DNA from 2 places in the Virgibacillus sp. L01 genome. Region 2 is predicted to be linked to the other one. Evidence: predicted binding sites of a transcription regulator. Region 2 holds the regulator's gene; the other holds the start of a gene.
What was found. Region 2 encodes Rex, which represses fermentation and respiration genes when NADH is low (regulators of the CRP and FNR family bind a similar motif). Its sites were predicted from a motif close to TTGTGAAATATTTCACAA; they were not measured.
Positions count from the first base shown of each region.

Region 1: the regulator Rex is predicted to act here: its motif matches at 1,506-1,523, upstream of ACTWQM_RS06060 (cytochrome c oxidase subunit 2A).

Region 1 is NZ_JBQQCP010000002.1:201,409-204,614, forward strand. It holds gene addA (helicase-exonuclease AddAB subunit AddA) at 1-1,312, shown strand, start outside; gene ACTWQM_RS06060 (cytochrome c oxidase subunit 2A) at 1,587-1,730, shown strand; gene ACTWQM_RS06065 (cytochrome c oxidase subunit II) at 1,743-2,204, shown strand; gene ACTWQM_RS06070 (cbb3-type cytochrome c oxidase subunit I) at 2,220-3,206, shown strand, end outside.
Region 2 is NZ_JBQQCP010000007.1:7,589-10,794, forward strand. It holds gene ACTWQM_RS13430 (ABC-F family ATP-binding cassette domain-containing protein) at 1-1,024, opposite strand, end outside; gene moaC (cyclic pyranopterin monophosphate synthase MoaC) at 1,159-1,653, shown strand; gene ACTWQM_RS13440 (redox-sensing transcriptional repressor Rex) at 1,656-2,285, shown strand; gene ACTWQM_RS13445 (MDR family MFS transporter) at 2,332-3,206, shown strand, end outside.

The DNA of each region.
Region 1 (3,206 bases), on a different contig from region 2:
CCCAGCGGTTATTCTGGGTGCCATGGATAAACAATTTAATTTTATGGATTTGAAGCGACGTTATTTATTGCATAAAGATCTCGGATTTGCCAGTAAATATATTGATCCGGTCAAACGGATAACGTATCCGACACTGTTTCACTATGCATTGCAGAAAGAAAAGCTGCGGGAGCTTCTGGCCGAAGAAATGCGTGTATTATATGTTGCATTAACACGTGCGAAAGAGAAATTAGTGATGGTCGGTAATGTTGCGTCGTTTGAGAAAAAACAGCAGAAATGGGAAAAAATGATTGATCATTCCGAATGGATTCTTCCAGCACATTACAGGATCGAATCGAAAACGTACCTTGATTGGGTTGGTCCTGCTTTAATTCGCCACAGACAGAATGATGTACTGCGAACGATGGATATTGACGATGCAGTATTGAAGGAAATCCAAATTGACCCGTCAGAATGGAATGTTTCGATTATTCACGGCAGTTCTCTAACTAATTTGGACGAAACAGTTACGGAAACTGACCTAAAACGTAAGGAAAATATTGTGAAGTGGCAGCAGCTGGATTTAGATGACAATGAACTGGATGAAGCAGTTAACGATCGTCTTTCCTACACCTATCCATATCTTGAAGCTGCAACATACCGTGCTAAACAAACAGTAACAGAAATTAAACGGCAGCGTGAGATTAAGGATGAATACAGTGGTGATCAGCTCATTCAAACGTTTCATGCACCGATCGTTAAGCGACCAGCTTTCATGCAAAAACAAAAACCGGTCACAGCAGCAGAACGTGGTACCGCAATGCATACCGTCATGCAACATATACCAATGACACGGCCAATGAACACGTCTGAAATAGAAGAATTTATAGAACAATTGGCTGAAAGGGAAATCCTGACAAAGCAGGAAGCAGAAGTGATTGATAGTAATGCTGTTGAACAATTTTTTACGACACCAATTGCTCAGTTAATGATGGACTCCCCAGTTATCTATCGTGAAATACCATTCAGTATTTCGCTATCTGCAAAGAAAGTCTATGCAAATTGGGCTAATGATACGGATGAACAAGTATTGGTGCAAGGTGTAATTGACTGTGTTATACCAAAAGAAGATGGATGGATTATTCTTGACTATAAGACTGATGCAATTACCGAAGAAGTAACAGAGCGATTAGAAGATAAACTGTTGGGCAGATATGAAGTACAAATGGATCTCTACAAACATGCGATTGAAAATATTTGGTATGAGCAAGTAAAAGAGACATACCTTTATTTCTTTTCCAAGCAACTTTTATTGGCAGTTAGTAAAACATAAATCCTTGCTTAGGAATCACTTTAACGTTTTATAACAAATATAATTTCTGAAAATGTGTCGAAGCAGTTACAAATTATAATAATTATATTTAAAGAGCCAAACCCTGTTATATCAAGGGTTTGGCTCTTTAATTTCATTGGAATTTCCCGTAAATATTCATCGAAATTCTGCCTGTAACTAAAATCACATTTGTGTGTGATTTAGTTCACTTCAAAACACCCCTTAAAAAAATAAGATGTAGTAGAAAGATAGTTAACAAGGAGGGGGATTTGTGATGGAAGCAGCAAAAACGAGTACTCCAGTCGAAAATAAAGAAGAAAAATCATTAAAAGGTACAATGGTTTCCGTGTTATTTGTATTAGGAGTCATCGTTGTTATGTGGGTAGGAGTCTTTTGGTTATATATGTCCAGAGTATAGGAGGGAAATGATATGCATCGTTTAGAAGAAATTTGGCTTGGATTAAGTGCCGGAATTTTAATTTTATTTATGGTAGTAGTTGGTTATCAAACATTTGCTTTAGGTATGGGACCACCAAGTAATAAGGATACGATTGATCCTGAGCAAGTAGATCAGACAGCTCCATTTGATGAGCCTGGTGTAAATAAGGTTGGAGAAAATGAATATGAAGTTATCATGACATTACAAGCATTTGGCTTTAACCCTAGTGAGATTGAAGTGCCAGCTGGAGCAGAGGTGACATTTACGATGACATCAAAAGATGTTGTTCATGGATTTCAGGTTGCTGGAACAAATATTAACGCGATGGTAATGCCAGGTCACATCCAGAAGATTACACACACCTTTGATGAGCCAGGCGAGTATCTAGTGTTATGTAATGAATATTGCGGTGCTGGGCACCAACTTATGTCCACGACAATCACGGTGAAGTAAAGGAGGTAAAGTCAAATGGAACAATCAGTAAAAGAAACGTTTCGCGAGAAGGCGAATAAAGGATTAGGCGTAAATCCTCTGGATGCAAAAATATCGAAATCATACTTATCAGTAGCCTTTATTACATTGCTTATTGGCGGAGTTTTAGGATTAGTACAAGGACTTCAGAGGGCCGGTCTTTTGGAATTGCCAACATGGCTGAACTATTATCAAGTATTAACAGCTCATGGTATCTTATTAATTTTGGTTTTTACAGCTACTTTCACAATTGGCTATTTATATGCAGTATTATCCCATACATTAGAAGGGCTTCTTCCAAAAGTACGGAAAATGGCTTGGATAGGACTCGGTCTTATGTTGTTAGGAGTGGTGCTAGTAGTTGCAACTATTGTAATGAATGAGGCATCTGTATTATATACTTTTTATCCACCACTTGCTGCATCACCTATCTTTTATATCGGATTAGTATTTGTAGTAGTAGGCATATGGTCATGTGCTTTTGGAGCATTCATCAATTACAATCACTGGAGAAAAAATCATCGCGGTCAAGTTACCCCGCTGTATGCTTTCTTCGCAATGGCTGTATTCGTACTTTGGTTCTTTGGAAGTATTGGTGTCACAATTGAAGTGTTCACTCTAATTCCTTGGTCTTTGGGCTGGAAAGAAACAATTAACGTTATGGTTAGCCGAACACTATTTTGGAGTTTTGGGCACACATTGGTAAATATTTGGTATATTGTAGCAATTTCCGCATGGTATGTAGCAATACCAAAGATTATCGGCGGCAAAGTATTCAGTGATAAACTTGCACGAGTTGTAGTAATATTATTAGTTATTTTAAATATTCCTGGTGGATTTCACCATCAAATTATTGACCCGGGAATTTCAGAATCAGTTAAATTTTTACACGTGTTTATGAGTACATCAATCGCATTTCCTTCATTAATGACTGCGTTCGCCATATTCGCTATGTTTGAAAGAGCTGGCAGAAAACGTGGAGGT
Region 2 (3,206 bases):
TTTCCTCATATTGAAAGGATAAATTATCTATCTTTAATACATCATTACCACTTCTTCGGTTAATTTGAAATGAGAAGGATGCGGATGATTCGTCTCCCTTTGGTTTGTCGAGCTTTTCTATTTTTGCCAGTTGCTTACGTCTGCTTTGGGCTCGTTTTGTTGTGGATGCACGTACAATATTTTTTTGAATAAATTCTTCTGTTTTTTTTATCTCAGTTTGCTGCTTTTCGAATTCCTTTAGTTCCTGCTCATAATCCAACGCCTTTTGTTCTAAAAATTTACTGTAGCTGCCATGGTATTTCTTCGTTTTGTGACGGGAAACTTCATAAACTATTGATACAGTTTTATCGAGAAAGTACCTATCGTGCGAAACGATGGTTACTGCACCGGGATAGTTGGCTAAATAGTTTTCCAGCCACGCCAGTGTTTCAATGTCGAGATGGTTTGTTGGTTCATCCAAAATTAAAAGTGCTGGCTTTTTTAACAATAACTTTCCTAGAGCAAGGCGCGTTTTCTGACCCCCGCTAAGCTCATTTATTGGTGTTTGATAATCGAAATCATGAAAATTTAAGCCGGTTAGTACTGCCTTGATATCTGCCTCATACCGGTATCCGCCTTCATCATCAAACGCCTGTTGTTTTTTGTCATAATCAAGCAGAAGCTGTTCATAGTTTGCATCAGAAAGCGTTGCAGCTCGTTCCATTTCTTTTTCCAGACCGCGAAGTTCTTGCTCCTTAACAAGCAAGTGTTCAAAGACTTCTACCATTTCATTCCAGATGGTCTTGTCAGATTCAAGTCCAGTATGCTGCGACAGATAGCCTGTAGTTAGGTCTTTTGGTTTAAATAGTTCACCTTCATCATGAGAAAGTTCACCAGCCATTATTTTTAATAATGTTGACTTGCCTGCACCATTTCTGCCAACAATTGCTATACGATCTTTATCTTTAATTTCAATCTTTATATTTGATAGAATTTCGTCTGCTCCAAACGATTTGGACAAACCATTCATTTGCATAATAATCATTTCGTTCACCTCATCCTATACAAGTGTATCGTATAATGAATTACCTGAGCAATCATATTGTGAAATAAATCACGACGTATATGATTTTTTCTGATAGAATGGGTCTTAATAAGACTTAGCTTGGAGTTGAGAAGATGGCAGATTTTACTCACTTTAATGAACAAGGCAGAGCGAAAATGGTTGATATTAGTGAAAAAAGTGAAACCGAACGGACAGCAACTGCTATTTCGAGTGTTCAAGTAACCAAGGAAATTTATCAAAAGATAACCACTAACAAGATAAACAAGGGAGACGTGCTGTCGGTTGCCCAAGTTGCCGGAATAATGGCTGCCAAAAAAACATCTGACTGGATACCGATGTGCCATCCCCTACAATTAAAAGGAATTGATATTTCGTTTGATTGGGAGACTGATAATGATACATATGTCCTGCAGATACAGGCATTCGTCAAGACCAAAGGAAGTACAGGTGTTGAAATGGAAGCATTAACATCTGCTTCTGCTACGGCACTTACGATATATGATATGTGTAAAGCAATTGATAAAGGGATGGTAATTGGCCAAACGTATGTATTGTCGAAAAAAGGCGGTAAATCAGGAGATTACTATCGTGAAGATCAGGGGGAGTAATGATGGAGCAAAATCAAATTCCACAGGCGACGGCTAAGCGGCTGCCATTATATTACAGGTTTTTGAATAACTTAAATCACCAAGGGAAAAAACGCGTATCATCAAAAGAACTGAGTGAGGCAGTAAAGGTAGACTCTGCTACAATCAGAAGAGATTTTTCCTATTTTGGTGCATTGGGTAAAAAAGGGTATGGCTATAATGTCGAATATTTGCTTGGATTTTTCCGAAAGACATTAGATCAGGACGAGGTTACTGAAGTCGCACTTATTGGTGTGGGAAATCTCGGGACTGCTTTTTTACACTATAATTTTATGAAGAATAACAATACAAAAATAGTAAAGGCATTTGATACCAATGCAGAAAAGATTGGAACAGATATTGGGGGAGTACCGATATACCACATTGAAGACCTGGAGGAGAACATGAAAGGGGTAAGTGTGGCAATTTTAACTGTACCGGCGAATGAAGCACAAACCATTACAAACAGGCTTGTTGATTATGGCGTTTCCGGGATACTTAATTTTACTCCTGCAAGAATTACGGTTCCTGAAAAAATTCGTGTTCATCATATTGATTTAGCAGTGGAATTACAATCGTTAATCTACTTCTTAAAGCATTATCCATTGGATTAGAATTAAAATTCAGGTACATTAACTTCTGTTACTGGAGGCAATTTGCATGCGAAGAATAGATTCTAAATGGCTTGTAGTAATGTCAGTATTGTTTGGAACGTTTACTGTAATTTTAAATAACAGTATGCTAAATCCAACGTTGCCAACCTTTATGCGACTTTTTGAAGTTGATGCTGTAGCGGTCAGTTGGCTGTTGACGATTTTCATGGTGTCGATGGGAATGACAATGCCACTTACAGGTTACTTGGGTGACCGTTTCGGGAAAAAGCGTATTTACATAATAGGATTAATCATATTTATGATTGGCTCGATAACAGGGGCGCTTTCGTCTGATTTAGGTATGATGATTATTTCAAGAGCAATTCAGGGTACTGCTGGTGGCCTAATGATGCCAATAGCGATGGCACTTATCTTTAACGCATTTCCCAAAAATGAACGAGGTCTCGCAGTTGGAATTTATGGTGTTGCAGCAATGGTAGCACCTGCAATTGGACCAACCGTTGGCGGAGTCGTTATCGAGTTTTTTGCATGGCAGTTTCTTTTTCTGTTTAATCTGCCATTTGCTGTTTTAGGAGTAATATTTTCGACTAAGTACCTAGCACCAACCGAAAAGAATCAGGATCTTAAATTTGACCTTCCTGGATTCCTGTTAATCACAAGTGGGGTCGGCTCAATACTGTACGCACTGGGGCGGGGATCGACCTTGGAGTTATTGCTCTCACCATTAAGCATTGGATTAATTATCACAGGACTTATCCTAATCGTTATTTTTGTGAAGTATGAGAACAAACAAGATCAACCTCTGCTTGATTTATCAATTTTTAAAATACCAACATATACCGTTTCAATTGCTGTAACGGCTACTGCATCAATTGGATTGTTTTCAGGAATATTCCTGTTGCCGCTATTAATTCAGGAAGT